One region of the Thioalkalivibrio sp. ALJ15 genome, then DNA from elsewhere that is predicted to be linked to it. Evidence: predicted binding sites of a transcription regulator. Region 1 holds the regulator's gene; each other region holds the start of a gene.
What was found. Region 1 encodes sigma-54, which starts transcription at its own class of promoters, with help from an activator protein. Its sites were predicted from a motif close to TGGCANGNTNCNTGCTT; they were not measured.

Region 1 (7,940 bases):
TCGAAATCGCCGATCACCTGGATACGGTTAGGCCGGATCAGGTTGAGGTGCCCGGCGAGGGGCAGGTCGTCGCCGTCACCGCCGACCAGGTTGCGATCCGGTGCGACCTGCTCGCCGTGTACGTAGCGCAGATCCAGGCGATTGCCCATCGCCTGGATCAGGACCTCTACGGTGATGTCGCGCGCGATGCCGCCCTCTCCCAGTGCCTCGTTCATGCACGAATCTCCGGCAGTGCTGGCACGGGGCGTCGTAAGAGAGAAAGTACTGCCGGGAGAGCCATGTTCAGGCGTCGCCGAAGGCCCGGGTCAGTTCGCGTTCCAGGGCGTCCGCGTCGCCGGCACGGCGCAGCGAGGCGATATTGTCGGGCTGCGAGAGACCGCGAGCCAGCTGCGCCAGCAGGTCCAGGTGCGCGCTGGTCGCCGCCTCGGGCACCAGCAGTGCGATCAGGATGTCCACGGGTTCGTGGTCCATGGCGTCGAAGTCGACCCCCTGGTCCAGCCGCAGGACCGCGACCCGGGGGGCATCGAGCTCGGCCAGACGCCCATGCGGGATGGCCACGCCATGCCCCAGACCGGTGGAGCCAAGCTTCTCGCGGGCAGACAGGGCCTCGAAGATGGCCCCGCTGGCCGGGCCGGCGGACTCCTCGCCGCCGACGGCCAGCAACTCGGCCAGGGTCTCGAGCGCCCGTTTCTGGCTGGAACACTCGGGCTCCAGCCGGATACGGGCGCGGGTGATCAGCTCGGCAATGGTCATTGCGTTAAAGGGCCTGTTCGCGGTTGCGCTGGGCACCCTCGGCGCGGTGATGGTCCTTGACCTTTTCCTTGTGCTTGATCAGCTGACGATCCACCTTGTCGATCAGGCCATCAATCGCCGCATACATATCCTCGTGACTGGCTTCGGCGTGGATGTGATTGCCGCTGACCTGGAGATTGGCCTCCGCCTTGTTGTTCAGGTTCTGGTTTTTCTCGTGGGTCAGCACCACATGCACGTCGATCACTTTGTCGAAGTGGCGTTCCAGCTTCGCGAACTTTTCGTTCACGTAGTCGCGCAGGGCGTCGGTGATATCGACGTGATGGCCGGTCAGGTTGATCTGCATGGTCAGGCTCCTTTTTGCTTGGTTCCACTGGGCATACTCGCCATCTGCCGGCGTTCGCTGGAAGACGGTATGTGCATAGCCTCGCGGTACTTGGCCACGGTGCGTCGGGCCACATTAATGCCCCGATCCGACAGGATCTGGGCCAGTTTTGCATCACTCAGTGGCTTGTTCGGGGTCTCGCCACCAATCAATTCCCGAATCATGGCACGGATCGCGGTCGCCGAGCATTCGCCGCCATCGGCTGTGCCAACATGACTGGAAAAGAAGTACTTGAACTCGAATACCCCACGCGGGGTGTGCATGTATTTCTGTGTAGTCACCCTCGAGATGGTCGATTCGTGCATCTCCAGGGTCTCGGCGATATCGCGCAGGATCAGCGGTTGCATGGCAACCTCACCATGCTCGAGAAACCCCTGCTGGCGCACGACGATGGCCTGGGCGACCCGCAGCAGGGTGTCGTTCCGGCTGTGCAGGCTCTTCAGGAACCAGCGCGCCTCCTGCAACTGATCGCGCATAAACGCGCTATCACGCGCATCGGAGACCTGCCGCACCATGCCCGCATAGAGATCGTTGATGCGAATGCGCGGCGCAATCTCCGGGTTCAAGTCCACGCGCCAGCCATCGCGGTCATGGCGGACATAGACATCCGGCACCACATATTCCGAAGTGGACTCGCTGATCTGGGCACCGGGCCGCGGATTCAGGGTGCGGATCAGGTCCAGCGCCCGCGCCAGCTCGTCCGGGTCGCGCACGCCGGACTGGCGCTGCAGGGCTCGGTAGTCCCGCTTGGCCAGGCTCTCCATGCCGTTTTCCAGGATGGCTCGAGCCGCGTCACGCGCCGGGGCATCCGGCGCCAAATGGCGCAGCTGGATCTCCAGGCACTCGCGCAGGTCCCGCGCACCGACGCCCAGCGGGTCGCACTGCTGAATCCAGTGCAGCACCGCCTCGACCTCGTCGACCCCCACGGGCTCGTCTTCGCCCTGGCTGATCATCTCCGCCAGCGCCTCGAGTTCACTGTCCAGATAGCCGTCCGGGCTGATCGCGTCGATCAGCGCCGCCCCGATCCGTTGGTCTCGTGGGGTCAGGTGGCTCAGATGCAGCTGCCAGAGCAGGTGGTCCTGCAGGCCCTCGTCCTCGCCGTCGGAGGTATTCTCCAGCGGGTCGCGGTCGTCCAGGCCGCGTGGGCTCGGGGCGGGCTCGTAGATGTCGTCCCAGCGACTGTCGGTGCTCAACTCCTCGGGGATCACGTCATCGCCAGCCGTGTCGGCCTGCATGCGATCCCCGTCGACCCGTTCGCCCCCTTCCTCCGGGCGCTCGGGCGGGGCCTCCTCGCCCTCGTCCTCCACCTGCTCGAGCATGGGGTTGCTTTCCAGCGCCTGCTGGATCTCCGCCTGCAACTCCAGCGTGGAAAGCTGCAGCAGACGGATCGCCTGTTGCAGCTGCGGGGTCATCGTCAGCGTCTGCCCCAGCTGCAGATTAAGCCCGGGCTTCAGCATCGCGGTTTGAGGTCCATGGTGACCATCAAGATCATCTTAAGGAAACACTGATCAATGTTCACAGTCGAAAGTTTTCTCCGAGATACACGCGGCGCACCTGGGGGTCGTCCAGCAGCTCCTGCGGGGTCCCGGCGCTCAGGATGCGGCCCTCACTAAGAATATAGGCCCTGTCGCAGATTCCGAGGGTCTCGCGCACGTTGTGGTCGGAAATCAGCACACCGATCCCGCGCTGGGCCAGATGCCCAATCACGGCCTGGATATCACCCACGGAAATCGGATCCACGCCGGCAAACGGTTCGTCCAGGCAGATAAAGCGCGGGTCACCGGCCAGTGCCCGCGCGATCTCGGCGCGACGACGCTCGCCCCCGGACAGGGCAATCCCAGGGCTGTGGCGCACGGTCTCCAGCTGGAACTCCTCGATCAGGGCATCGCCGATGCGGCGTCGCTCGTGGCGGTCGAGCTCCGAGCGCAGCTCCAGCACCGCCTGCAGGTTGTCCCAAACACTCAGCCGACGGAAGATCGAGGCCTCCTGCGGCAGGTAGCCCAGCCCGGCTCGGGCCCGCGAATGAATCGGGGCCCGGGTGATGTCCCGGTCACCCAGCGTGATGCGGCCACGATTGGGCCGGATCAGGCCGACCAGGCTGTAGAAACAGGTGGTCTTGCCTGCGCCGTTCGGTCCCAGCAGGCCCACGACCTCCCCTGGTGCCAGATCGACGTCGACACGATCCAGCACCGTACGCTTGCCATAGCGCTTGGTCAGCTCGCGGCCGGTCAGATAGCCGGCCATCGGCGCAGATTCGCCACCGGCCGCGGCGGGCGCGCTGGTGTCGAGCTCGTTCATTCGTCGTCTTCGCGGGGCTGGATCCTGATACGTACACGCTCGTCATCGGCCTCGCCACGCTCGGCCTCGATCACATCCGTCTCCAGGTCGTAGACGATGCGCTTGCCGCGCGCTTCCTCGGCTGCCGTGATCACATGCGCCTGGTCGGTCAGGATCACCCGGTCCTCGTTCAGCAGGTAGTCGATGCGCAGCGCGGTGGCGATGCGCATCTCGCCCGTCTCCGGGTCCGGGGACTCCAGCCGCGCGGGCTCGCCGTGGGCCTCCATCTCGTAAGGGCGTCGATCGCGGCTGCGCACATAGACCTTGTCGGCCTCCAGTGTCATGTCCCCGCGAATCACCACCACATCACCGGTATAAGTGCTTACGCCCCGCCGGTCGTCCATCTCCGCACGATCGGCGGTAATCTCCACCGGCAGGGGCTGCTGCTGGGCAATGACCGGCGCGGCCAGCAGCAACAAGGCACTGCCCAGCAGCACGGACCATCCGGCCCGGGCGAGCGACGACCCACCACGTTCAGTCATTTGCGGCTTCCTCCTCGCCCGACTCGCTGTAGAGCGTGTACACGTCATGGAACAGCTCTATGGTATCCCCTCGCGAGTCGACGCGCAGACCCGTTCCCCGCTGGAAAAGGCCAGGCTGCTCCAGCGTCGACGGGGCATCGGAGGTGGCGATCATGGTGTCGGTCGCCACCGTCACATCGGCGGATTCAATCACCGTGCGCACGCGCTCGCCACGCTCGGGCTGCACCCCCCGCGTGGGGCCGATCAGGTCCAGGATCTCGTCCATCGGTCGGTGCAGCGCCTCGGGCGCAGTCCAGTGCCATTCGATACCGCCGGCGTCAAAGATATCCAGGTCGGGGTCGTCGATCAGTTGAGGGCCGTCACGGCCAAACTCGCGCAGCCGCGTCCCGCGCAGGCGGTGACTCAACTCGCCGTCCTCGCCAGTCGCGTGCAGCGTGAAGCCCTCGATCTCCAGCGTCACCTCGCCCTCCGGCTCGTGCTCGCTGGCAACAGCGCCGGCCACCAGCGCCGCCATTGGCAACAGGATCAGCGCCACCGGTCCGGCCACCCACTTCATCCGTCGACATACTCCGCGAACAGGGCCTCCAGCCGCCCCTGGGCCGCCAGCAGGCCCTCGCAGACCTCGCGCACCGCGCCGCGACCGCCGGGGGCCTGCGTAACCCAATGTGCATGCTGCAATACCAACGGGTGGGAATCCGCCACCGCGATGCCGAGCCCCACACGGCGCATCGCTGGCAGATCAACGATGTCGTCGCCCACGAAGGCGGCCTCGTCGGGCGCATGGCCGCTCTGCTCCAGCAACTCGTGCAGTGCGGCCCCCTTGTCGCGCCGCCCCTGCACCAGATGCTGCACACCGAGGTCCCGCATGCGGTGCTCGACCACCCCGGAGGTGCGTCCGGTCAGGATCGCGACCTCCAGCCCTCCGTCCAATGCCAGACGGATGCCGTGCCCGTCGCGCGAATGAAAGGCCTTGTACTGCTCGCCGGCATCTCCCATGAACAGGCTGCCATCGGTCAGCACGCCGTCGACATCCAGGATCAGCAGACGCACCGCCGCCTGGCGGCTGTGCAGGGCCTCGTCGTGACGGTCCATCAGGCCACCCCCGCGCGCAGCAGGTCGTGCATGTTCAGCACCCCGACCAGCCTCTGGTCGTCATCCACCACCGGCAGGGCATTGATCCGCTTGCTCTCCATGGTCTCCAGCGCCTCTACGGCCAGCCACTGCGGACGGGCGGCATGCCCGCCACGCGTCATCACCTGGCCGATGGTCAGCGCCTCCAGGCTTTCGCCACGATCCAGCGTGCGCCGGAGGTCGCCATCGGTAAACACACCGAGGATATGCGCCTCGGGATCGGCGACGATCACCAGCCCCAGCCCCTTGCGCGTAATCTCGAACAGGGCGTCCTTCAGCGGGGCCTCGGGACCCACGCGCGGGATCGCGTCACCGGTATGCATGATGTCCGCGACATGGACCAGCAACCGCCGCCCCAGTCGGCCGCCGGGATGCGAGCGGGCAAAATCGTCGGCGGTAAAGCCGCGCGCATCCAGCACCGCGACCGCCAGGGCATCGCTCATCGCCAGCGCGGCCGTGGTGCTGGAGGTCGGGGCCAGGCCCAGCGGGCAAGCCTCGCGCTCGACCGAGACATCCAGGTGCACGGTGGCATCCTGCCCCAGCCGCGACCCGGGATTGCCGGTCAGCGCGATGAGCGGTACGTCCAGCCGCCGGATCAACGGCAGGATGGTCAGCAGCTCGTCGGTCTCGCCGGAATTGGACAGGGCGATCACCACGTCGTCACGGGTAATCATGCCAAGATCGCCGTGGCTGGCCTCGCCGGGGTGGACGAAAAACGCCGGGGTCCCGGTGGAGGCCAGGGTGGCCGCCAGCTTGGAGCCGATATGGCCGGACTTGCCCATGCCGGTCACCACGACCCGGCCGCGGCATTCGAGGATGTGGCGACAGGCCTCCAGGAACGCATCGTCCACGCGGTCGGCCAGTCGACGCACGGCCTCGGCCTCATCGTTCAGGACCGCCAGGGCCAGCTTGCGAGTGGTATCAGGATTGAAATTCATGCGGTTGCCGTCATTCCGAGATGGACAAGGTAGCCCGCGAACACCACGAGCAGAAGCCCCCCCTGCCAGCGCCGCAGCTGGCTGCCTCGCGCCAGGGCAAAGACGAACAGCGTGGCGGTCATGCCGAGCATCACCGGGTAGTCGCGGACCAGCACCTCGGGCTCGATCGCCAGCGGCGCAATCAGCGCGGGGACTGCCAGCACGGCCAGCAGGTTGAACAGATTGGAACCGATCACGTTGCCGATCGCCAATCCCGCCTCGCGGCGAAAGGCCGCCACCAGGGAAGTCGCCAGTTCCGGCAGGCTAGTCCCGATGGCCACGATGGTCAGGCCAATCACCAGGTCACTGATGCCCAGTTGCTCCGCAATCCCCACCGCGCCCCAGACCACCAGCTGGCTGCTGGCAATCAGCAGCGCCAAACCAAGCCCCAGCCAGCCCAGGGCGCGACCGGTAGAGGTGGTCGCCGGGATGGCCTCGACCATGCCACGCACCTCTTCAGGCGCCTCGGCCGGATCCAGCGCCTGCGCACGCCGCGCGATATGGATCACCCAGGCGGTCACCAGCAGCAACCCCGAAATCAGAAGCCCGCCCTCCAGGCGGCCCAGCTCGCCGTCCAGCAGCAGAAACAGGACAGCCAGACTCACCCCCATCAGGATCGGTAGCTCGCGGCGCACCAGGCCGTGCCCGATAACGAGCGGCGCCACCAGCGCCGCCATCGCCAGCACCAGCCCGATATTCGCGATGTTCGAGCCGATCGCATTACCCACCGCGAGGCCCGGGTTGCCCTGCAGCGTCGCCAGTACGGACACGACGATCTCCGGGGCCGAGGTACCGAAGGCGACAATGGTCAGCCCGACCAGCAGCGCACTCACGCCCACGCTGCGCGCGAACGCCGAGGCACCGAACACGAAGCGGTCGGCACTCCAGGTCAGCAGGACCAGACCGGCGATGACCGCAATAACGGGAAGGACCATCAGCGAGTGCCAGGACCTGAGGTGGGTAGAGCGGGGTGTCTCTTCACCCGCCAATTGTAGCCGATCGCTGTAACCGATCGCCGAGCCCGACCCGCGCGCACTGTCACCCCCCAGGGATCAGATACCCGGCGATGGCGAACCACAGCGGGAGTGTCACCAGCGACAGCGCCGTCGTCAGCGTGACCGCGGCCGCATACAGGCCGGTATCGAGCCGGAAGCGATCACAGAACACGAGCCCCAGGACCATCGCCGGCATCGCCGCCTCGAGCACCGAACCAATCCCGGGCACACCCTCCAGCCCGACCCACCAGACCAGGCCGAGCGCGAACAGCGGTGCGATCAGCAACTGGATGACGGACACCATCACCAGGGGGCGCAGATCGCGGCCGCGGAAACGGTCGAACACCAGCGCCAGCCCCAGCGAGAACAGCATCAGGGGGGCGACCGAGTCAGCCAGGAAGCCGAGCCAGGTATCCAGCCAGGTCACCAGCGGCAGACCGGCCAGGTTCAGCGCCACGCCCAGGACCGCCGCCCAGATCGAGGGGACAGCGACCAGCCCGCGAATGGCCCCGCCGCCGCCATACAGCCGGACCGCCTCCGGGTCCCCGTAACGCCTGGCCAGCAGGATCCCCAGCGTCAGCACCAGGGGCAGGCAGGCGAACAGGTCGTACTGGATCGCCACCGCCCGGCCGGCATCGCCGAACAGACTGTCGAGTACGGGGAGCCCCAGGTAGGTGGCATTCGGCCAGGCCGCGGCCAGCAGCATCGCCCCGACCGCCGCGCGTTCTGCCAGGCAAAGTCGGCAAGCGAGCAGGGTCACAGCCACCATCGCCAGCACGGTCGTGCCGGCCACCAGGGCGATGCGCAGCGAGTCGAGTCCCAGGGGGGCGGTCCACAGCACCTGCAGCACCAGCGCGGGCAGCAGCAGGTAGTAGACCAGGGT
Region 2 (7,940 bases), on a different contig from region 1:
TGGGCCTGCGAGGCCTGCGCCAAGGGCCGCGACGTCGGCGAGCACAACTTCCTGCCGAACGCCGAGATGGCCGGCATGGGTCAGTACGTCCAGGCCGTTGCCGATTTCGACCGCTCCATGAGCTTCTGATCGAGCGGGCCGGTCCGCGGGTGGGGTGTGATCCCCCGCCCGTTTTGCCCGTGTCTCCTGTGTCAGCCCCTCGAACTGGCACATCGCATGCTTGTTTGTTCCGGGAGTGATCCACGGACGACGAGCATGACCCAGACCCCATCCCCGAGTTTTTCCTTCGAAGAGGCCATTGGCGACTTCCTGGTCGCCTCGCGCAAGTGCGAGGTGGTGAGCCTGGAGCGCCTGCTGGAGGCGGTACAGCTGGTCGGGCGCATCCGCGCGCTGGTGCATCAGCTCCAGCGCGAACGCGGTGCCTCCAGCCTCTGGATCGGCTCCGGTGGCCAGCGCTATGCGGACGAACTAGCGCAGTACCGAGCTGAATCCGACACCACCGCACAGGCGTTTCGTGAACACCTTGATGGCTGGCTGGAGCCCGGGGCCTGTGCCCACGCGCGCAGCCGTCTGCTGGGGCGCATGGCGCTGGCGCTGCATGGCCTGTCGGGTCTGCCCAGCCTGCGGGCGGAGGTCAGCGAACGCACGCTCTCGCCGATGGAGGCGATGCGCGGCTTCAGCGAGCTGATCCGGTCGCTGCTGGCAGTGGTGTTCGAGGCCGCTGACTCCGCCACGGACCCGGAGGTCTCGCGGGCCCTGGTGGCCCTGCTGAACTTCATGCAGGGCAAGGAGCTGGCGGGCCAGGAACGCGCGATCGGGGCCGCCGGCTTTGGTCAGGGCGTGTTCGATGGCGAACTGCGCCAGTCCCTGTTGCACCGGATCGATGCCCAGGAACGCTCGTTTCGGATCTTCTCCGAGTTTGCCCCGAAGCCCGCCTGCGCGGCCTGGCAGGAACTGCAGGGCGCGGGCTTCGCGGCGGAGGTCGAGCGGCTGCGCCGTCAGGCCTGTACCCACGGCGATCTCCGGGGCGATCCCCTGCCGGACCCGGCCCGCGCCGAGACCTGGTTTGCCTGCACCACCGCGCGCATCGACGCGATGAAGGAGATCGAGGACCTGCTGGAGATGCACCTGAACGAGTGCTGTTCGGCACGCATCACGGCGGATCGCGCGGACCTGGGCGCTGTGCGTGATCGGGTGGAGCAACTCGCCGAGTCGGAGCTGCGCGACAGCGTGCCGTATGCGGTGTTTTTCGGCGCGCCGGAGGGCCTGGAGAGCACGCAGGAGGAGGGCGAGACCGTACTCAACGTCCCGATCGTCGGGCACTCGGTGATGGACCTGGTGCAGCGCCAGGCGACCCGGCTGCAGTCGGTGGAGGACGAACTGCATGCGGCACGCCAGGCCCTGGCCGAACGCAAGACCATCGAGCGCGCCAAGGTGCTGCTGATCCAGCACCGCGGCCTCAGCGAGGATCAGGCCTACAAGCTCCTGCGCCAGACGGCGATGAACCAGAACCGGCGCCTGGCCGAGGTCGCCGAGGCGACCGTCGCGATGTCCGACCTCCTGGGCAAGGGCGACCTGTAGCTAATACGCGGGGAAAGGGATTCCGCCCCTGTGGGAGCGGGCCTGCCCGCGAAGCCCCTGCTAGTGTCCGACAATGGCAGGGGCTTCGCCGCCAAGGCGGCTCCTACGGGGTGTGCACCAGAGCGGTTCATCTGCACCGCCGGCGTGCCCCAGGGTGGTGCCGCTTGTGATCGTCATTCCCCTGCCAGGATTCGATTGTTTACCGGGAACCGTCCGATTTTTCCGCGTCAGGGTGGGCTTTGGTCCACGAGAGTCGATTAGCAACAGCTAATTGGCACACCTCCTGCAGGAGACTGAGCAAGACGAGCCAACGGCGGTTCGTCGCCTGACAACAGGGAGACCCGATGACCGGGCCTCCCGTGGGACTGGACAAAGGCGTCCATCACCCGGCTGCAAACGCGGCCGGGCTGATGCGACGCCTTTTTTCGTTTTTGGGACGTGTTTGCTGACAAGGGGAGTGAACCCGCAATGACCGATCACACGAAAAAGGCCTCCGGCCTGTCGCGCCGGCGTTTCCTGGGCGGCATGGCCGCCGGGATCGGCGCGACCGCGCTGGGCGTTTCCGGGGCCGCGCCCTGGGGGTATGCGAAGGCCGGCAACGGCAAGCCGGAGACCACCGAGGCGAAGCTGGGCTTTATCGCCCTGACCGACGCCGCTCCGCTGTTCATCGCGCTGGAGAAGGGGTTCTTCGCCGCCCACGGCATGCCGGACGTACAGGTGCTGAAGCAGTCCTCCTGGGGCACGGTGCGCGACAACCTGGAACTGGGCTCGCGCCGCGGCGGCATCGACGGCTCGCACATTCTGACGCCGATGCCCTACCTGATCCATCGTCGCGGTACGCCGATGAGCATCCTCGCGCGGCTGAACCTGGCCGGACAGTGTATCTCGGTGGGCGATGAATACGCCGATCTGAAGGTCGGCCTGGAGACCGGGGAGTTCAAGGAGGCGCTGGCGGAGAAGCGCGCCGGCGGCGACGAGGTACGCGCGGCGATGACCTTCCCCGGCGGCACCCATGACCTGTGGATTCGCTACTGGATGGCGGCCGGCGGGATCGACCCGAACCGCGACATCTCCACCATCGTCGTGCCGCCGGCGCAGATGGTCGCCAACATGCGCGTCGGGTCCATGGACACCTTCTGTGTCTGCGAGCCCTGGAACATGCAGCTGATCAACCAGGGCATCGGCTATACCGCGAACACCACCGGCGAGCTCTGGCACAACCATCCCGAGAAGGCGCTGGGCATGCGCGCGGACTGGGTGGAGGCGAACCCGAACGCGGCCCGCGCCCTGACCATGGCGGTGATGGAGGCGCAGATGTACTGCGAGGACCCGGCGAATATCGAGGAGGTCGCCGAGATCTGCTCGCGCCGGCGCTACATCCATGCCCCGTACGGCGACATCATCGACCGCATGCAGGGGCACTTCGACTACGGCACCGGCCGCGTGGTCGAGGATCACCCCGACCGCATGCGCTACTGGAACGACCAGGCCTCCTATCCCTTCAAGAGCCACGACCTGTGGTTCCTCACCGAGGACATCCGCTGGGGCTACCTGCCGCCGGATCTCGACATGCAGGCCCTGGTGGACGAGGTCAACCGCGAGGACATCTGGCGCGAGGCGGCCGACACGCTCGGCATCGATTCGGCCGACATCCCCGAGTCCACCTCGCGCGGCAAGGAAGAGTTCTTCGACGGCAAGGTCTTCGACCCGGAAGACCCACAGGCCTATCTCGACAGCCTGGAGATCAAGGCGCTCGCGTCCTGACGCGACGGCCCGACGCCCCCTGCACAGACGATTCAAGAGGATTCGACGATGAGTGCCATTCTCGATCGCAACATGACCTTCGGCGCCGGGCGCGAACGCCCGGCGGCCGCGGAGACCTCCACGGCCGCGGTGGCCCGGCCGGCGGCGCCGTCGGCCCGGTCCGGCGGTGCCCCGCCGCCCGACCCCGGGGCCTGGGCCCGGCGTATGCGCAACGCGGCTACCGTGGTCCTGCCCCCGGTGATCGTGACCGCGATTTTTTTGCTCCTTTGGGAAATGATGACGTCCTCCCAGGGAGCCGTACTGCCCGGCCCGAGTCAGGTGATCACCGACACCTGGGAACTGATCGTCAACCCGTTCTATGACTACGGCGGCAACGACGTGGGCATGGCCTGGCAGCTGCTCGCCAGCCTGGAACGCGTGGCCTACGGCTACGCCCTGGCGGTGGTCGCCGGGATCGGTCTCGGCGTGCTGGTCGGCCAGTCCACCTGGGCGATGCGCGGGCTGGACCCGCTGTTCCAGGTGCTGCGCACCGTGCCGCCGCTGGCCTGGCTGCCGATCTCCCTGGCCGCGTTCCAGGCGAGCAACCCGTCGGCCATCTTCGTGATCTTCATCACCGCGATCTGGCCGATCATCATCAACACCTCGGTCGGCATCCGGAATATCTCGCAGGACTACGTGAACGTGGCCCGCGTGCTGCGCCTGAACGGCTTCGAGTACTTCACCAAGATCATGCTCCCGGCCGCCGCGCCGTATGTCTTCTCCGGTCTGCGCATCGGCATCGGCCTCGCCTGGCTGGCGATCGTCGCCGCCGAGATGCTGATCGGCGGGGTCGGCATCGGCTTCTTTATCTGGGATGCCTGGAACGCCTCCATGCTCAGCGACATCGTGCTGGCCCTGGTCTACGTCGGCCTGGTCGGGTTCTTCCTCGACCGTCTGGTCGCGACCGTCGGCAAATGGGTCACCCGCGGCACGCAGGCCGGCTGATCCGGCCCCTCACAGGAGAATCATCATGACCAGCTATCTCTCCATCGAACACGTCCACAAGACCTTTGGCGAAGGACCGACGGCCAGCGAGGTGCTGCGCGACGTCGACCTGCACGTGGACCGCGGCGAGTTCCTCTCCATTATCGGCCACTCCGGCTGCGGCAAGTCGACGGTGCTCAACATCGTCGCCGGGCTGCTGGAGACCAGCACCGGCGCGGTGATCCTGGACGGCAAGGAGGTCAGCAAGCCGGGTCCGGATCGCAGCGTCGTGTTCCAGAACCACTCCCTGCTGCCCTGGCTGACCGTGCGCGACAACGTGGCACTGGCGGTGGACAAGACCTTCAAGGGCAAGAAATCCGCCGCCGAGCGCCGCGAGTGGATCCTGCAGACGCTGGATATGGTCGGCATGAGCCACGCGCTGGACAAGCGCCCGGACGAGATCTCCGGCGGCATGAAGCAGCGCGTGGGCATCGCCCGGGCGCTGGCGATGGAGCCGAAGGTCCTGCTGATGGACGAGCCCTTCGGCGCGCTGGATGCGTTGACCCGGGCGCACCTGCAGGACGAGGTGATGCGCATCCAGTCGGAGCTGGGCAACACCGTGCTGATGGTCACCCACGACGTGGACGAGGCGGTGCTGCTGTCCGACCGCATCGTGATGATGACCAACGGCCCGGCGGCGACCATCGGCGAGATCCTGGAGATCGACCTGCCGAAGCCGCGCGAGCGCCTGGTGATGGCCGACAACCCCCAGTACAACCACTACCGGGCCGAGGTGCTGCGCTTTCTCCACGAGCGCCACAAGAACCCCGAGTCGGAGGCCGCGTGATGGATACCGCGAACGACAAGCCGCGGCTGGTCCTGATCGGCAACGGCATGGCCGGCATGCGCACGGTCGAGGAGCTCTTGAAGCTCACGCCGGACATGTACGACATCACCGTGTTCGGCGCCGAGCCCTGGGGCAACTACAACCGCATCATGCTCTCGCCGGTGCTGGCCTCGGAGAAGACCGTCGACGAGATCATGCTGAACGACGATGCCTGGTATGCCGAACGCGGCATCACCCTGCACAAGGGCCGACGCATCGAGCGGATCGACCGCGTGAACCGGCGGGTGATCGCCGAGGACGGCACCGAGGCGCCCTATGACCGCCTGCTGCTGGCGACCGGCTCCGACCCGGTGATGATCCCGGTGCCGGGGCACGAACTGGAGGGCGTGGTTGCCTTCCGCGACATCCACGACGTGGACGCGATGCTCGCGGCCAGCCGCGCACACCAGCATGCGGTGGTGATCGGCGGCGGCCTGCTGGGCCTGGAGGCTGCCAACGGCCTGATGCGCCAGGGCATGGAGGTCACCGTGGTGCACCTGATGGATCACCTGATGGAGCGCCAGCTGGATGCCGAGGCCGCCGGGATGCTGCGCGGCTCGCTGGAGGAGCGCGGCATGCGTTTTCGCATGGCGCACCAGACCGAGGCGATCCTGGGCGAGGACCGCGTCACCGGCGTGCGCTTCACCGACGGCAGCGAGGTCGAGGCGGATCTGGTGGTGATGGCGGTCGGCATCCGTCCGAACACCGCGCTGGCCGAGTCCGCCGGGCTGCACTGCGAGCGCGGCGTGGTGGTGAACGACACGATGCAGACCTATGACCCGTCGATCTACGCGGTCGGCGAGTGTGTGCAGCACCGCGGCGCCACCTACGGCCTGGTCGCGCCCCTGTGGGAGCAGGCGAAGGTCTGCGCCAACCACCTGGCCGAGTACGGCATTGGGCGCTACGAGGGCTCGATGACCTCCACCAAGCTGAAGGTGACCGGGATCGACCTGTTCTCCGCCGGCGACTTCACCGGCGACGAGACCACCGAGGACCTGGTGTTCAAGGATGCCGCGCGCGGCGTCTACAAGCGCCTGGTGCTGAAGGACAACCGCATCCAGGGGGCCGTGCTGTACGGCGATACCCTGGACGGCTCCTGGTACTTCCAGCTGATGCGGGACGGAACGCCAGTGGCCGACATCCGCGAGAACCTGCTGTTCGGCCAGGCGCATATCGGCGACTCCGGTCATGGCGACCAGGCTTCGCGGGTCGCGGCCATGCCCGACGAGGCCGAGATCTGCGGCTGCAATGGCGTGTGCAAGGGCGAGATCGTCCAGGCGATCAGCGAGCACAAGCTGTTCACGCTGGAGGACGTGCGTGCCCACACCAAGGCGTCGAACTCCTGTGGTTCCTGCACCGGGCTGGTGGAGTCCGTGCTCGCCACCACGCTGGGTGGAGACTACTCCGACGCCCCGGCGAAAAAGCCGGTCTGCGCCTGCACCGACCACAGCCACGACGAGGTGCGCGCGGCCATTGCCCGCGACGGCCTGAAGACCATGGACGCGGTGTTCGAGGCCCTCGACTGGAAGACCCCGAACGGCTGCCATGTCTGCCGTCCGGCGCTCAACTACTACCTGCTGGCGGCCTGGCCGAAGGACTACCAGGACGACGCCCAGTCGCGCTTCATCAACGAGCGCGCCCACGGCAACATCCAGAAGGACGGTACCTATTCCGTCGTGCCGCGCATCTGGGGCGGGGTGACCACCCCGGCCGAGCTGCGCGCGATCGCCGAGGTGGCCGAGCGCTACCAGGTGCCCACGGTCAAGTTCACCGGCGGCCAGCGCATCGACCTGCTGGGGGTGAAGAAGGCCGACCTGCCGGCGATGTGGCGCGATCTCGGCGACGCCGGGTTTGTCTCCGGCCATGCCTACGGCAAGGCCCTGCGTACGGTGAAGACCTGTGTCGGCTCCGAGTGGTGCCGCTTTGGCACCCAGGACTCGACCGGACTCGGCATCCAGCTGGAACGGATGAGCTGGGGCTCCTGGACCCCGCACAAGTTCAAGATGGCGGTCTCTGGCTGTCCGCGTAACTGCGCCGAGGCCACGATCAAGGACCTGGGCGTGGTCTGCGTGGACTCGGGCTACGAGCTGCACGTGGGCGGCAACGGCGGGGTGAAGGTGCGCGCCACCGACTTCCTCTGCAAGGTGGAGACCGAGGCCGAGGTGCTGGAATATGCCGGGGCCTTCATGCAGTTCTACCGCGAAGACGCGCGCTACCTGGAACGCACCGCCCCGTGGATCGAGCGCGTCGGGCTGACCCGGGTGAAGGAACGCCTGGTGGACGACGCCGAGAACCGCGCGGCACTGTACGCCCGCTTCCTGGAGTCGCAGGAGGTGGCGCAGGTGGACCCCTGGGCCGAGCGGGCCGCCGGGCATGCGGCGCACGAGTTCATTCCGATCACGCCGGTGGACGCGCCCCCGCGCCAGGGGGTGTCGGCATGAGCTGGCTTGCGATCTGTCCGCTCGAGGACATCCCGCCGCTGGGTGCGCGCGTAGTGGCGAGTCCGAACGGCGACATCGCCGTGTTCCGCGCCGCGGATGACCGCGTGTTTGCCCTGCGCGACCAGTGCCCGCACAAGGGCGGGCCGCTGTCGCAGGGCATCGTCCACGGCGAGCGCGTGACCTGCCCGCTGCACAACTGGGTGATCGACCTGCAGTCCGGCGAGGCCACCGGGGCGGACAGTGGCTGTACCCATGCCTTCCCGATACGGGTGACCGACGGTCAGGTGTGGCTGGATTTCTCCGGC
Region 3 (7,940 bases), 340 kb from region 1:
GCGCTCGCCCTGTTGCCAGTGCTGCCGAGCGACCTGGGCCAGCTCGCTGGTCCAGTCACGCGGCGTGGCCATCTGCGCGTCCGACAGGCCTCCGTGGGTCTCCATGGGCGGCGCATCCTGATGCAGCTCGGCCGGAAGGTCGTCCAGGTGCACCTCACGTCCCGAGGCCATGACCGTCAGCCAGCGACAGGTGTTCTCCAGCTGGCGAACATTACCCGGCCAGGGCAGACGCTGCAGCTCGCGCACCACCTCCGGCCGCATGGTCTTCGCCTCGACCCCCAGTTCGCACGCCACCTCGGCCATGAAGTGCTGCACCAGCAGCGGGATGTCCTCCGGGCGCTCGCGCAACGACGGCACATGGATACGGATCACGTTCAGGCGATGGAACAGATCCTCGCGGAACAGCCCGGCGCGCACGCGCTCCTCGAGGTCCTGGTGGGTGGCGGCGATGATGCGCACATCCACCCGGATCGGGGTATGCCCACCGACGCGATAGAAGGTTCCGTCCGCCAGCACCCGCAGCAAACGCGTCTGCAGGTCGAACGGCATGTCGCCGATCTCGTCGAGGAACAGTGTGCCGCCATCGGCCTGCTCAAAGCGGCCCTTGCGGCTCTGGCTGGCGCCGGTAAAGGCGCCACGCTCATGACCGAACAGCTCGCTCTCCAGCAGGTCTTTCGGGATCGCGGCGGTGTTCAACGCGATCAATGGCTGATCGGCCCGCGGGCTGTGCTGGTGCAAGGCCCTCGCGACCAGCTCCTTGCCAGTGCCGGACTCGCCGTTGATCAGTACGGTGATATTGCTGCGCGACAGACGCCCGATCGCGCGGAACATCTCCTGCATCGCCGGCGCCTCGCCGATGATGGGGGTGTCCTCGATCCTGGCGCCACCCTCGGCATTTTGCTGCGCAGTCGCCCGCGCCTCCAGCGCACGCTGAACAAGGGCCACGGCCTCGTCGACATCGAACGGCTTGGGCAGATACTCGAAAGCCCCGGTCTGGTAAGCGCCGACCGCGCTCTCGAGATCCGAAAACGCCGTCATGATGATGACCGGTGGCGGATCCGGGCGGGTCTGCATACGGGCGAGAAAATCGAGGCCGTTCAGCCCCGGCATGCGGATGTCGGCCACCACCGTATCCGGGGCCTCGTCAGTCTCCAGCGCAGCCCAGGCCGCGTCGGCCGTCTCGAACCCGCGCACATTGATACCGGCGCGCTGCAGGGCGCGATCCAGCACCCAGCGGATCGAGTCGTCGTCGTCAATGATCCAGACGATGGGGTCCATCAGTTGCCGGCCTCCTTGGCATTTTGGGGTTCGATCGGCAGCAGGATGTCGAACGAGGTGCTGCCCGGTCGCGAACGGCATTCAATGAGTCCGTTGTGCAACTGGATCAGGCTCTGGGCGATGGGCAGGCCCAGGCCGGTGCCCGCGGCGCGGCCGGTCACCATCGGGAAGAAGATGCGCTCGCGGATCTCCTCCGGGATGCCCGGGCCGTTGTCGCGCACGCTCAGGCGTGCCACCAGGCGGTGGCGGTGACCGGAAATGGTGTACTGGCGCAGTACGCGCGAGACCAGGGTGATCTCGCCGCCCTCGCTCAACGCCTGCACCGCGTTCTGCACCAGATTCAGGATGGCCTGCACCAGCATGTCGCGGTCGGCCTGCACATCCGGGATGCTCGGGTCGTAGTCGCCGCGGATCTTCAGACCCAGCGGCAGTTGCACACTGACCAGGCCGCGCACGTGCTCCAGCACCTCGTGGAGGTTTACGGCCTCGAGGCGGGGCAGGTTGTTCGGGCCCAGCATGCGATCCACCAGGCTGCGCAGCCGGTCCGCCTCGCGAATGATGATGCCGGTGTATTCCTTCAGCCCGTCGTCATCCAGCTCGCTGGCCAATAGCTGCGCCGCCCCGCGCAGGCCGCCCAGCGGGTTCTTGATCTCGTGGGCCAGCCCCCGGGTCACCGCACGCGTGATCGCCTGCTGCTTTTGCAGCTGTTCCTCGCGACTGATCCGTTCATGGCGATCAATGGCGTTAAGTTCAAACAAGAGTTGTGGCTCGCGGCCATCGTCACCGCGCAGAGGCGTGATGGTGATGTCCGCCAGGAAGGGCTCGGCGCGCAGTGGCTCCATCTGTCGGGCGCGCAGGGTAATCGGCTGATCGAGTGACAACACCGACCGCAGCCGATTGGACAGGCTGCGGTCGAGCCTGAGGCACTGCCCCAGTCCGTGGCCGACGATACGCTCGCGGCTAAGCCCCAGCAGGACCTCGGCCGCACTGTTCAGGCTGACCAGGCGCAGCTCGCCATCCGTCACCAGCACGGCAGTTGACAGGTCGTCCCACCAGGGCCATGGCGCTGGGGCGGGCTTGGCAACAGGATTGTTCATCAACGGGCCTCAAGCAGGAATCGCGCCAAACAGGGGCACAGCACAGGGTGGATCATCCGCGGGCAGGAGAGCGCCCAGGCAAGGCGGCCGTGGCGGCAATCACCAAGCGCCGCCCCATTATAGTGCAAATACGGCACCATATTGGGGCAGAATGCGCACGGAGTTGGTGCGGCCGACTAGTTCTGCGGAATCTGCTGGACCTGGGGCTGAGGTGCGCGCGGGGCCTGGGGGGCCCGAGGGGCCTGCGGGGCGCCGCCCTGGGGGAATTGCTGCGGGCGCTGTTGTTGCTGCTGTTCGCGCGGGATCGCGATGCGCAGCACGTTGAACTGGATGGTGTCGCTGCTGGCGAGCTCCTGCCCGGCGTCGTCTTCTACTCGCGCCTGCAGGCTGTATTCGCCGCGGTTGAGCCCCTCGAAGGTGATACTGGAGCCGGTGCTGTCGCCAGCCTCCTCGCCGTTCAGCAGCCAGACGACGCGATGGCCGGCCTCGGTATCCAGGGCGGGCTCCAGCGCCACCTCGGCGGTGACATTGCCGTCATTGGCACGCACGCCGGCCCCGTCCTCCGGCTGCGTAATCGCGACGCGTTCGTAGCCACTGGCATCGGCCTCCTCTTGCTGAGGCCGCACCGGACGTTCAAGGATCTCTCGGGCACCCTCGAGCGGCACCCCGCGCATGGGCTCACGTACATCGACCGACTCGCTGGCGCTGCCCTCGGGAGGACGGTCGCCAAAGTGCACATTGCCCTGGTCGTCAGTCCAGCGATAGACCTCGGCCTGGGTGAGCGCCGGCAGGCACATCGCGACTAGAAACAGCACCCAGACCTTGTTCATCGTCGATCTCCTTGGGCCGAAACCCCCGAGCCACCTACGCGGCACGTACCCACATGCCCTGCACACGGGCGGCGTGCCCCTGCAGCGCAACGAGCCGCTGGCGTTCGGCCTCGCCCGTCGCGCCGGATTCGCGACGACCGATCCAGTCGTCCAGTGCGGCCAGGCGCAGCAATGTCGGTGCGGCCCCGCGCTCGATCGCGGCCAACGGGCGTCTGGCATGGTAGCCCGCAAGCAACGCGCGGTAGGCATCGGCTCGAATCTCGCCGGCCTCGTCCACCGCAATCGCCAATGCGATGCGCGCGAGCTGCCAGAAAGCGGGCACCGGCGCCGGCGGCATCACCAGATCCGCGAGCCCGGCCCCTTCCGAATAGACCCGCACCGAGTGCCAGTAGCTCCCGGCCAGCGGCAGATCCTCGAAACGATAGAGGCTCTGGTGGTGGAGTTCGGCATCCAGCGTCTCCCGCTCGCCGGCCAACAGCGTCTGGCCCAGGGCATCGGCGCGTTCGCGCAAAAGCTGCTGCAGCACCCCGCGGCGATAGCCCGTGGCCTCCGGCATCGCACTCGCCGGGTGCAGGGCCTGCCAGCTCGCGGCCCGCTCCCCCAGGGCGTTGAGGCTTCCGGGGCCCTCGGCCGACAGGGGTTCGCGCAATGCCTGACCTTGATCCAGGAAAAGAATCCGCGTCCCGTCGGCATCAGCGGTGGCCAGCGGGCTGATGCCTGCACCCTTCAGGGCCGCCTCGATACCGGAGGCGGCATCCGCCGACAGACGCAGGCACTGCACGGGCTGCCCCGCCAGCAAGGCCTCGCCCTCGCGAAACTCGATGCTCACCCCGCAGGCCTCGGCACAGGCCTGGCAGTCGTGTTCGTTCATTACCATTGGAAAATCACCCAGGACGGCGGTACGAAATCGGGTTCCAGCTCACGCTGACGGCGATCGAGCAGGCCGTCGCCGGTGCTGTCGATCAGGTAGTAGGAGGGACCGGCCGCGGGGATCACCTCCACCATCACCAGTTGCCCGCCCATGCGGTACTCGCGCCGGGTCTCCCCGTCGCGTTCGATGATCACAATGTCAGCCTCTTCCAGGCCCCGCTGCTCGCGCGCGCGTTCGTCGAGCACGGGCGGCGCGGGGTCGGCCTCGGCCTCGTCCGGCATCTCGGGCGGCGGCGGGGCATCGTCCCACTCGCGCTCCTGCTGGGCAATGGCCAGAGCCGGCGCGAGAAGCAGACCGACCAGGAGGGCGGCGGGATAATGGGTGCACTTAGCGGCCATGCTCACAGCTCCATCATGCGTTTCTTTTCTTCCGCGGAAGGCTCGAAGCTGCGCGCCTCGTAATGCTCGAAGATCACGTCCACCACGTCTTCCGGGGCATCCACCAACGAGTATAGCTTCAGGTCCTCGGCATCGATTGTGCCTTCGGACACAAGAGTGTCGTCGAACCAGTGCAGCAGCCCCTTCCAGAATTCGGAGCCGACCAGCACGATCGGGATGCGCCGGGTCTTGCCGGTCTGCACCAGCGTCAGAATCTCCGCCAGTTCGTCCAGCGTGCCAAAACCGCCCGGCAGGACCACATAGGCGGAGGCGTATTTCACGAACATCACCTTGCGCGAGAAGAAGTGGCGAAACCCCAGGCTGATGTCCTGATACGGGTTGGCGCTTTGCTCGTGGGGGAGCTGGATATTCAGGCCGATGCTGGGGGAGCGCCCGGCGAAGGCGCCCTTGTTGGCGGCCTCCATGATGCCCGGGCCGCCGCCACTCACCACCGCGAAGCCGGCATCCGACAGCTGGCGGGCGACTTCTTCGCCCAGTTGGTAATGCGGATGTCCGGGTGGAAAGCGCGCGGAGCCAAAGATGCTCACAGATGGCTTGATGTGCGCCAGGCGCTCGAAGCCCTCCACGAACTCCGCCATGATCTGGAAGATCTTCCAGCTTTCGCGGGTCAGAGCGGAGTCGTCAATCGGGCGCAGGCCGGGGTGTTCGGCGCGTTCGCGGTCGTTCATGCGGAGGGTTCCTCGTGTCGAAGGCCAAGCGTAACGGGCGCCCCGGGTCGGTACAAATGGTCGCGGCACAAAACGGGGCTGTAGAATGGCGCGCACCTTCCGCACGGATACCGCATTGATGTCACAAGCCCCCCTCGTTCTGGTCGACGGTTCGTCGTATCTGTTTCGGGCCTTCCATGCCCTGCCGCCGCTGACCGCGCCGGATGGCGCCCCGACCGGGGCGATGATTGGTGTGGCGAACATGCTGCGCAAGCTGCGCGCGGACTACGGCCCGGAACACATGGCGGTGGTGTTCGACGCGAAGGGCAAGACCTTCCGCGACGACATCTACCCGGAATACAAGGCCACCCGCCCGCCGATGCCGGACGAGCTGGCCGCCCAGATCGAGCCGCTGCACGAACTCGTGCGGGCGATGGGCCTGCCACTTTTGTGCGTCGAGGGCGTGGAGGCCGACGACGTGATCGCGACCCTGGCCGATCAGGCCGCCGCAGCCGGGCATGACGTGGTGATCTCCACCGGCGACAAGGACCTCGCCCAGCTGGTGAATGACCGCATCACCCTGGTCAACACCATGAGCGGGGTCACGCTGGACCGCGAGGGCGTACAGGAAAAATTCGGCGTGGCCCCGGAGCAGATCGTCGACTACCTCGCGCTGATGGGCGACAGCGTCGACAACATCCCGGGCGTAGACAAGGTCGGCCCCAAGACCGCGGCCAAGTGGATCGCGAAGTACGGCGATCTCGACACCATCCTCGAGCAGGCCGACGACATCGGCGGCAAGATCGGCGAGAACCTGCGCGCCGCGGCCGAGCGCCTGCCCACCTCGCGCGAACTGATCACGGTCAAGCGCGATGTCGAGCTGGATGCCGGCCCCAACGACCTGAACATCCGCGAGCCGGATCACGAGCGCCTGCTGGAGATGGTGCGCCGCTACGGCTTCACCCGCTGGCGCGCGGAGCTGGAGGGTAGCGAGGACGAGGCCGCTGACGGCAATCCGGGCCCGTCGCAGGCGAAGGGCGACTACCGGACGCTGCGCGAGGAGGCCGAACTGGCCGAGCTGCTGGAGCGTCTGGACAAGGCCGACCGAGTCGCCTTCGACACCGAGACCACGAGCCTCGACGCGATGCGCGCCGAGATCGTCGGCATGTCCTTCGCCTTCGAGCCGGGCACCGCGTGGTATCTGCCGCTGGCCCACACCGGGCCGGACGCCGACCCGCAGCTGCCGCGCGCGGAGACGCTCGAGCGCCTGAAACCGTGGCTGGAGTCGGAGCGCCACGGCAAGCTGGGCCATCACCTGAAGTACGACCGCAACGTGCTGGGCAATCACGGCATCACCCTGCGCGGGATCGTCGACGACACCCTGCTCGAGTCGTTCTGCCTGGATGCCGGGGCCAACCGCCACGACCTCGACTCCCTGGCCGAGCGCCACCTGGACTACAAGACCACGCACTACGAGGACGTGGCCGGCAAGGGGGTGAAGCAGATCCCGTTCGCCGAGGTGGATATCGGCATCGCCACCGATTACGCCGGCGAGGACGCTGATATCTGCCTGCAGCTGGATGCGGTGTTCCAGCCACGTCTGCAGGCGGCCGAAGGCCCCGCGTTTGTCTACCGCGAGATCGAGATGCCGCTGGTCCCGGTGCTGGCGGATATCGAACGCGTCGGCGTAAAGGTGGACCCGGATCGGCTCGGCGAGCAGAGCCAGGAGCTGCTGGCCGAGATGGAGCGCATCGAGCGCGAGGCCTTCGAGGAGGCCGGCGGCGAGTTCAACCTCGGCTCGCCCAAACAGATCCAGGAGATCCTGTTCGAACGCCTGGGCCTGCCGGTACTGCGGCGCACACCCAAGGGCCAGCCCTCCACCGCCGAGGACGTGCTGGAGCAGATGGCGGACGACTACGCCCTGCCGCGCCTGATCCTCGAGCACCGCGGCCTGTCCAAGCTGCGCAGCACCTACACCGAGACCCTGCCCCGGCGCATCCACCCGGAGACCGGTCGGGTGCACACTTCCTATCACCAGGCGGGGGCGGCCACCGGGCGGCTGTCATCCTCGGAGCCGAACCTGCAGAACATCCCGGTGCGCACCGAGGCCGGCCGGCGCATCCGCCGCGCGTTCATCGCGGAAGAGGGCCACCAGCTACTGGCGGCAGACTACTCGCAGATCGAGCTGCGCATCATGGCTCACCTGTCGCAGGATGCCGGCCTGCTGAAGGCCTTTGCCGAGGGTCAGGACATCCACCGCGCAACCGCCGCCGAGGTCTTCGGGCTGGACCCGGAGCAGGTCTCCGGCGATCAGCGCCGCGCGGCCAAGGCGATCAACTTCGGCCTGATCTACGGCATGTCCGCCTGGGGCCTGGCGCGCAACCTCGGCATCGAGCAGGGCGAGGCGCGCGAGTACATCGACCGCTACTTCAGCCGCTATCCCGGCGTGCACGACTACATGGAACGGGCGCGCGCCTCCGGGCGCGAGAACGGCTACGTCGAGACCCTGTTCGGCCGCCGCCTGTACCTGCCGGAGATCAACAGCCGCAACGGGGCGCGGCGCCAGCAGTCCGAGCGTGTCGCGATCAACGCCCCGATGCAGGGCACGGCCGCCGACATCATCAAGCGCGCGATGGTACGGGTCGCGCACGACCTCGAGGACACCGGGATTGACGCGCGCATGATCATGCAGGTGCACGACGAACTGGTGTTCGAGGTGGCCGACGCGGCGGTGGAGGACCTGACCACGCTGGTGCGCA
Region 4 (7,940 bases), on a different contig from region 1:
GCTATACCCTCACCGCTCGAATTCGTGCGAACGATCGCCTGAAAGGCCTCCGGGTTCTGCTGCACTCGTCACTGAGTGGGGAGTTCAATACGGATATGGTCAAGCGTGCCGGGGCCGACGCCTTCCTGTCCAAGTTCAACCCCGACGAGCTGGCCGAGGCTGTGCTTGACCAGACCCGCAAGGACTGATGCCGGTGCCTGCGCCGTTTGCGTTAGTCGACCGAGTCGACCCTGGCGGCATGGAAGCGGTAACGGATTGCCGGCCGCATGAACATCAGCGGCCATGGCGCGCCGCATCGATCACCCGTTGGGATGCTGTCGGCGTCCGCGCGGTTGCACGTATACTGCATCCGTCCGGCATGGGGGATCGCGTGTTCCCCAGTCGGGTTTTCCGACACGCTGTCAAGGATTCGTCATCAACGTGCCCGTCCGCCCGTACCGTCGACTTTCAAGGATGACTTCGTGATCGACTCGCGTGACTACGAGGAGTTCTCGCGTTTTCTTTCCGAGTGCTGTGGCCTGGTGCTGGGCGACAGTCGTCAGTATCTCGTGTCGAGCCGACTGTCGCGGCTGCTGGACGAGTTCGGCTACAAGAGTGTGCCGGAGCTGCTGCACGCAATGCGCCAGGCACCCAACCCGCGCCTGCGCACGCGTGTGATCGACGCGATGACCACGAACGAAACCTCCTGGTTTCGCGATGGCTTCCCGTTCGAGATCCTGCGCCATGTACTGCTCCCGGAACGGGCGGAGAAAGGCGCAGGGATCAAGGTCTGGTCGTCCGGCTGCTCCAGCGGACAGGAGGCCTACAGCATCTCGATGGTGGCGTCCGAGTGGGAGGAATCGCGGCCCAAGCGTGTGGTGCCGGTATCGATCCTGGGTACGGATCTCTCGGAGAAGATTCTGGACGATGCCCGGCGCGCGGTGTACGACGGGCTGAGCATCGTCCGTGGCCTGAGCGAGGCGAGGCGCGCCCGCTTCTTCGAGACCGTGGCGGAGGGCCATCGCGTACGCCCGGAGATCCAGCGCCGCTGCCGTTTCCAGAAGCTCAACCTGATCGACAGCTATGCGGCGCTGGGCAAGTTCGACATCGTGTTCTGTCGCAACGTGCTGATCTATTTCTCCGCCGAGACCAAGCGACAGGTTCTTGACGGAATTGCCCGCCAGATGAATCCCGGTGGCTATCTGTTTCTTGGCGCTTCCGAGACAGCGGGTCCTTACACCCAGGCCTTCGAAACCGTTCGCACCGAGTACGGCTCCGTCCTTCGCCTGAAGGGCTGATCGGCCCTTTCCGCCTTTCCATACGGTCGCTCCCGCGATCCGGGCGCCACCCTCGGCGCTGCTCTCCCAGCCTCTTTCGGCCCATAGTGGCACACCAATTGCTTTGTCCCTGTCATACGGGGCGAAGCGGTTTCGTCCCGAGGAACCTGAAGTTCGCCAGTGGCGGACGGGGTACGACGGATGAGTCTCTCTCTCGACAAGGCGATGGGCATTCTCCCGGAGGCGGTGAACGTCCGTGCGAAGCGGATGGAGCTGCTGGCCTCGAATATCGCGAATGCCGATACGCCGAATTACAAAGCGCGCGATATCGACTTTCGCTCGGTGCTGCAGGCGGCGGCCGGCGAGGGCGGCAACATGCCGATGGCGAGCACACATCAGGGCCATATCGGCGCCGGCGGGGCGGGTGGTGCCAACGGGTCGATGGAGACGCTTTATCGTGTGCCGTCGCAGCCGTCTCTGGATGGCAACACGGTGGACCCGCAGCTGGAGCGGGCTGCCTTTGCCGAGAATTCCCTGCAGTACCAGAGCAGCCTCGAGTTCCTGAACCGCCGGGTTTCCGGCATCCGTGATGCTCTGCGGGGCGAGCGCTAATGCGAGCGCCAACGCTGGGAACAGGAGAGTGATGTCGTGAGTGATCTGTTTAATCTGTTCAACACCTCGGCCTCCGCGCTGACCGCGCAGTCGGTGCGGCTGAATACGGTCGCGTCGAATCTGGCCAACGCCAACACCGTGGCGACCAACCCCGACGAGGCCTACCGGGCGAAGCAGGTGCTGTTTCAGACCGTGATGAACCAGGCCGATCCGAACGGCGCCTCCAATGGCGTGCGGGTGGCGGGAATTGATGAGTCGCGCGCGCCGCCACAGGCGCACTACGAACCAAACCATCCGCAGGCCAACGAAGACGGCTACATCTTCCGTCCCGCGATCAGCGTGGTGGAGGAGATGGCCAACATGATGTCGGCCTCGCGCAACTACGAAGCGAACGTCGAGGTGATGGAGACCTCGCGCCAGCTGTTGCAGCGAACGCTGCAGATCGGCCAGGGCTAAACCGGAGCCTCCCATGACTCAGATATCACCCGAAATGCTGGACCGCTTGGGCCTGTCACGTCCCAAGCAGGACGACAAGGAGACGGATCGCCTGGGTCAGGACGATTTCCTGAAGCTGATGACTACCCAGCTGCAGAATCAGGACCCGTTTGAACCGATGGAAAACGGGGAGTTTATCGGTCAGATGGCTCAGTTCTCGACCGTCACGGGGATCGAAGAGCTTTCGAAGTCCTTCGAGAAACTCGCTCAGTCCATGGGCCAGAGCCAGACCCTGCAAGCGGCCTCCCTGGTGGGTAAGGACGTCCTTGTCCCAACCGACTTCAGCGAGTTGGGTGCGGATGGCACGGTGCGCGGCGCCGTGGATCTGGATCAGTCGACCGGGCAGTTGCAGGTCGAGGTGTACAGCCCCACGGGTGAACGCATCCGAAGCATGAATCTGGGTTCGGCCAGTGAGGGGCTGCAGGAATTCACCTGGGACGGTCTGCGCGATGACGGGACGCCTGCGGCCCCGGGCGTATATGAATTCCGGGCCTCGGCCCAGAGCGGTTCCGGCAATGAAGCAGTGGATGTGTTCCTCGACGCCCGCGTCGAGAGCGTTTCGGTAGGTGACGATTCCAGCCTGGGCCTGATGGTCCGTGGCCTGGGCGAGATCAATTTCTCGGATGTCCGGCGCATCAGCAGCTGACGGACTCTAACGGAGGTAGACCAGTATGCCCTTCAATATCGGATTGAGCGGACTGAACTCGGCGCAGGCCGATCTGCAGACCACCGGCAACAACGTCTCGAATGCCGGCACCACGGGCTTCAAGCGATCGCGCGCCGAGTTTGGTGATGTCTTTGCGCAGAGTTTTGGTGGCGTCAGCCAGACGGCTACCGGTGGTGGCTCTCGCCTGATGGCGGTGACTCAGCAGTTTACCCAGGGACGCACCGAGTTCACGGAAAACGGCCTGGACCTCGCGATCGATGGCGAGGGTTTCTTCATGGTCAGCGACCAAGGCGGCAATTACTACACGCGTGCTGGGGAATTCCAGGTCGACCGAGATGGCTATCTGGTGAATAACCAGGGACAGAGGCTGCAAGGGTTCGAGCCAGATGATCCGGGTAGCACCGATACGGGGTTCGGTTCTGCGGCAGACGATATCCGTCTGCAGACCGGGGCTTCTGCGCCGCAGGCCACCAGCGACATCGAGGCCCTGGTCAATCTCCAGTCGGATGCTCCAATCCTGGATCCGGATGCCTTCGATTTTGATGATCCGGACAGCTACAACTATTCCACTTCACTGACCGTTTATGACTCTCTGGGAGCGGCGCGCGACGCCCAGATCTATTTCGTAAAGACCGCCGACGGTGAGTGGAACTCATACGTCCGAGTGTCGGACGGCGTGGACGATCAAGGAGATCCGCGATATCTGGAAATCCTCGATGCTGACGATAATCCGGATCCATTCCCCCTTGTGTTTGATGGTAGCGGTCAGTTGACGAGTGATTCGGAAGAAATCTTCAATTTCGAAGGCCTGAGTAATGGTGCGGATGACCTGTCGATCGCGGTCGATTTCGCCGGCACGACGCAGTACGGAGGTGATTTTTCGGTCAACGACCTGGGACAGAACGGATTTGCCTCGGGTCGACTGACCGGTGTGGATATCGACTCCAGTGGAGCCGTGTTCGCGCGCTTCACAAATGGCCAGTCCGCTGTGCTGGGGCAGGTGGCGATGGCGAGATTCAATAACCCTCAGGGGCTTGAGCAACTGGGCAATAACCTTTGGGCCGAGACGTTTGCTGCTGGCGATCGCACGTTGGGTGCTCCGGGCACAAGCAACCTGGGCGAGATCCAGGCCGGCGCTCTGGAGGCCTCGAACGTCGATATTGCCCAGGAGCTGGTGAATCTGATCACCGCGCAACGCAACTTCCAGGCGAACGCGCAGACGATCTCCACGGCCGACCAGGTCACCCAGACCATCATCAACATCCGCTAGGTCAGGGACAGGGACACGAGGGCACAGGCATGGATCGATTCCTCTACATCGCGATGTCCGGCGCGAAGGAGACCATGCACGCGCAGTCGGTCAACAACCACAACCTGGCGAATGCCAATACCGACGGCTTTCGCCAGGCACTGGCCAACGCGAACACCGTCCCCGTGCGGGGTCCGGTATTCGATTCGCGCGACTACGCACAGCTGGGCACCGACGGCACGGACTTCTCCAAGGGCCAGATGCAAAGCACCGGTCGCGATCTGGACATCGCGATCGAGGACCAGGGTTTTATCGCGGTGCAGGGCCCGGACGGCGAGGAAGGCTACACCCGGGCGGGTTCCCTGCATGTGGATGCGTTCGGGCTCTTGCGCACCGCACAGGGGCACCAGGTCCTGGGGGATGGCGGCCCGATCGCGATCCCGCCGTCGGAGAAGATCGAGATCGGCACGGACGGCACGATCAGCGTGCGCCCGCAGGGAGTGGGGCCGGAGGCCCTGGCCGCGATCGAGCGTATCCGCCTGGTGAACCCGGACGTGAATGAACTGGAGCGCGGCGATGACGGCCTGTTCCGCATGGCCGACGGCGGCGAGGCGCCGCCGGATGCCGAGGTGCGGGTGGTCTCGGGCATGCTCGAGGGCAGCAACGTGAATACCGTCGAGGCGCTGACCCGGATGATCGAGCTGTCTCGCCACTTCGAGATGCAGGTAAAGATGATGGACAGCGCCAACACGCTGGAACAAAGCAGCAACCGGCTGCTGGGCCTCGGCTGACGCGGCCCCCATTGCAGGACTGACAGGAGAGCACCATGAACCAGGCACTGTGGATTGCCAAGACCGGCCTCGACGCGCAGCACACGCGCATGTCGACGGTCTCGAACAACCTGGCCAACGTGAATACCACCGGCTTCAAGAAGGACCGTGCGGTGTTCGAGGATCTGATCTACCAGACCGTACGCCAGCCGGGCGCCCAGGCCACCCAGGATCAGCAACTGCCCTCGGGGCTGCAGATCGGTACCGGTGTGCGCGCCGTGTCCACCGAGAAGATGTTTACCCAGGGTAACCTGCAGCAGACCGACAACTCGCTGGATGTCGCGATCGAAGGGCGGGGTTTCTTCCAGGTCCTGATGCCCAATGGGGACATTGGTTACACACGGGACGGCAGCTTCCAGCTCAATGCCGATGGCGAGGTGGTGATGTCGAACGGCTATCCGCTGCAGCCGGGCCTGTTCGTGCCGCCAGATACCCAGTCGCTGGCGATCGGCAAGGATGGGACCGTGACCGCGCAGATCCCGGGGCAGGCCGAACCGGTGGAGCTGGGGAACATCCAGCTGGCGGACTTCGTGAATCCGGCGGGTCTGCAGGCGATGGGCGAGAACCTGTTCCAGGAGACTGCGGCCTCCGGCGTCGCCCAGCAGGCCCAGCCCGGGCTGAACGGTACCGGCACCCTGGTACAGGGCTCGCTGGAGACCTCGAACGTGAACATCGCCGAGGAGCTGGTGAACATGATCGAGACCCAGCGCGCCTACGAGGTCAACTCCAAGGCGATCTCCGCGGCCGACCAGTCGCTGCAGTTCGTCAACCAGACGATCGGGTAGCGCGATGAACCGGCTTGAGACCCTGATGCGACCGATCCTGGGCCTGGCGGCTGTGGTGGTGCTGTCCGCCTGCGCCGCGACCCAGCCGACGATGCCCGGGGACAACCCGGACTACAACCCCGTGATGCCGCCGCAACCGGTGCCGCAGGCCCAGAACAATGGCGGCATCTACCAGGTCTCGCAGTCTCAGGGCCTGTTCGAGGACTACAAGGCACGCCAGGTGGGCGACATCCTGACCGTGATCCTGGCCGAGAGCACCCAGGCGCAGAAGTCCGCCTCGACCTCTACGCAAAAGGATTCGAACCTGGATCTCGGCAATCTGCAGGCGTTCGGCGGCGAGGCGACCCACCGTGGCCGTCCGTTGTTCGGTGCCAGCAATACCAGCAGCCGTGACTTCGATGGCTCCGGCGACTCGTCGCAGAGTAACCAGCTGGATGGCGAGATCACCGTGACCGTCGCCGAGGTACTGCCGAACGGCAATCTCGTGGTACAGGGCGAGAAGTGGCTGGGCATCAACCAGGGCGAGGAATACGTGCGCTTTCGCGGCATCGTGCGCCCGGTGGACGTGACGACCAACAACACCGTCCTGTCGACGCAGGTGGCCAATGCGCGGGTCTACTACGGCGGCACGGGTGTGTTGGCCGACAGCAACACGCCCGGGTGGATCACCCGCTTCTTCAATAGCCCTTGGTGGCCGTTCTGAGCGGGAGATCCGAGATGCAACGAACAGGGTACAAGTCGCATCAGCGCAGCATGCGCCGCATCGCAGGGCGCGTGCTGCTCGGTCTGATGGTCGCCATGGGGCTACTGCTGGGCGGAATCGCCGGCGCGCAGGCCCAGACAGCGATCCAGCAGCAGGCGGCGATGCAGGAACGCACCTACACCGAACGGGTCAAGGACGTGGCCAGTGTCTTCGGCGTGCGCGAAAACCAGCTGGTGGGCTATGGCCTGGTCGTGGGCCTGGACGGTACGGGCGACCAGACCACGCAGACCCCGTTCACCATCCAGAGCCTGAACAACATGCTCGGCCAGCTGGGGCTGACCCCCGAGGCCGGCAACCCACAGCTGCGTAATGTCGCGGCCGTCATGGTCACAGCCGATCTGCCCCCGTTCTCCAAGCCCGGTCAGCGCATCGACGTGACCGTCTCCTCGATGGGGAACGCGACCAGCCTGAGGGGCGGGACCCTGCTAATGACGCCGATGAAGGGTGCGGACGGTCAGACCTACAGCATTGCCCAGGGCAACCTGATTGTGGGCGGCTTCGGGGCCGAGGGACAGGATGGGTCACGGATCACCGTGAACGTCCCAAGTGTCGGGCGTATCCCGAATGGCGCGACGGTGGAACGCGAGGTGCCGACCGCCTTTGCCCAGGGCGACCACGTGACCCTGAACCTGAACCGTCCGGACTTCACAACGGCCAACCGGCTGGTGGAGACCGTCAACGACACGTTTGGACCTGGCGTGGCCCATGCGCTGGACGGCTCCTCGGTGCGTGTGCGCGCGCCCCAGAACCCGGATCAGCGCGTGGGTTTTGTCGCCGAGCTGGAGAACCTGCCCATCGAGCGAGGCGCGCCCCCGGCACGGGTGATTGTGAACTCGCGCACCGGGACCGTGGTGATCGGCTCGAGCGTGCAGGTGACCCCGGCGGCGGTGTCTCATGGCAGCCTGACCGTCACCATCAGTGAGGCCCCGCAGGTGGTGCAGCCGCAGCCCTTTGCCGAGGGCGAGACGGCGGTGCAGCCGCAGACGGACATTGCCATCCAGCAGGATGACAGCACCATGTTCCTGTTCGACCCCGGCACCTCCCTGGACGAGATCGTGCGCGCGGTGAACAACGTGGGGGCGGCTCCGGGTGATCTGGTGGCCATCCTTGAGGCCCTGCGCGAGGCGGGTGCCCTGCGCGCGGAGCTGGTGGTCATCTGATGATCTCCTCCGGCCACGATCTCTCCATGCAGGCACGCTCGGCGCTGGCCAGCGACCCGAGCGGCCTGCGCGACCTTGGGCGCGCCGCCCAGGGAGGTGGGGACGAGGCGCTGGAGGCGGTAG

Region 2: the regulator sigma-54 is predicted to act here: its motif matches at 1,854-1,870, upstream of G015_RS0105470 (CmpA/NrtA family ABC transporter substrate-binding protein).
Region 3: the regulator sigma-54 is predicted to act here: its motif matches at 2,387-2,403, upstream of glnL (nitrogen regulation protein NR(II)).
Region 4: the regulator sigma-54 is predicted to act here: its motif matches at 1,365-1,381, upstream of flgB (flagellar basal body rod protein FlgB).

Annotation. Positions count from the first base shown of each region.
Region 1 covers NZ_KB912056.1:49,529-57,468, forward strand. The annotation lists gene hprK (HPr(Ser) kinase/phosphatase) at 1-215, opposite strand, end outside; gene G015_RS0100275 (PTS sugar transporter subunit IIA) at 283-753, opposite strand; gene hpf (ribosome hibernation-promoting factor, HPF/YfiA family) at 758-1,096, opposite strand; gene G015_RS0100285 (RNA polymerase factor sigma-54) at 1,099-2,592, opposite strand; gene lptB (LPS export ABC transporter ATP-binding protein) at 2,651-3,379, opposite strand; gene lptA (lipopolysaccharide transport periplasmic protein LptA) at 3,430-3,909, opposite strand; gene lptC (LPS export ABC transporter periplasmic protein LptC) at 3,947-4,510, opposite strand; gene kdsC (3-deoxy-manno-octulosonate-8-phosphatase KdsC) at 4,507-5,046, opposite strand; gene G015_RS0100310 (KpsF/GutQ family sugar-phosphate isomerase) at 5,046-6,023, opposite strand; gene G015_RS0100315 (calcium/sodium antiporter) at 6,020-6,997, opposite strand; gene G015_RS0100320 (AEC family transporter) at 7,101-7,940, opposite strand, start outside.
Region 2 covers NZ_KB912057.1:389,035-396,974, reverse strand. The annotation lists gene G015_RS0105480 (DsrE family protein) at 1-129, shown strand, start outside; gene G015_RS0105475 (nitrate regulatory protein) at 256-1,581, shown strand; gene G015_RS0105470 (CmpA/NrtA family ABC transporter substrate-binding protein) at 2,050-3,345, shown strand; gene ntrB (nitrate ABC transporter permease) at 3,394-4,329, shown strand; gene G015_RS0105460 (ABC transporter ATP-binding protein) at 4,355-5,155, shown strand; gene nirB (nitrite reductase large subunit NirB) at 5,155-7,635, shown strand; gene nirD (nitrite reductase small subunit NirD) at 7,632-7,940, shown strand, end outside.
Region 3 covers NZ_KB912056.1:391,500-399,439, forward strand. The annotation lists gene ntrC (nitrogen regulation protein NR(I)) at 1-1,278, opposite strand, end outside; gene glnL (nitrogen regulation protein NR(II)) at 1,278-2,375, opposite strand; gene G015_RS0101895 (DUF4124 domain-containing protein) at 2,552-3,205, opposite strand; gene G015_RS0101900 (hypothetical protein) at 3,240-4,076, opposite strand; gene G015_RS0101905 (DUF2782 domain-containing protein) at 4,076-4,474, opposite strand; gene G015_RS0101910 (TIGR00730 family Rossman fold protein) at 4,477-5,202, opposite strand; gene polA (DNA polymerase I) at 5,321-7,940, shown strand, end outside.
Region 4 covers NZ_KB912057.1:97,337-105,276, reverse strand. The annotation lists gene G015_RS0104120 (chemotaxis protein) at 1-188, shown strand, start outside; gene G015_RS0104115 (protein-glutamate O-methyltransferase CheR) at 462-1,277, shown strand; gene flgB (flagellar basal body rod protein FlgB) at 1,458-1,868, shown strand; gene flgC (flagellar basal body rod protein FlgC) at 1,905-2,324, shown strand; gene G015_RS0104100 (flagellar hook assembly protein FlgD) at 2,338-3,009, shown strand; gene flgE (flagellar hook protein FlgE) at 3,035-4,300, shown strand; gene flgF (flagellar basal-body rod protein FlgF) at 4,330-5,070, shown strand; gene flgG (flagellar basal-body rod protein FlgG) at 5,106-5,894, shown strand; gene flgH (flagellar basal body L-ring protein FlgH) at 5,899-6,597, shown strand; gene G015_RS0104075 (flagellar basal body P-ring protein FlgI) at 6,684-7,817, shown strand; gene flgJ (flagellar assembly peptidoglycan hydrolase FlgJ) at 7,817-7,940, shown strand, end outside.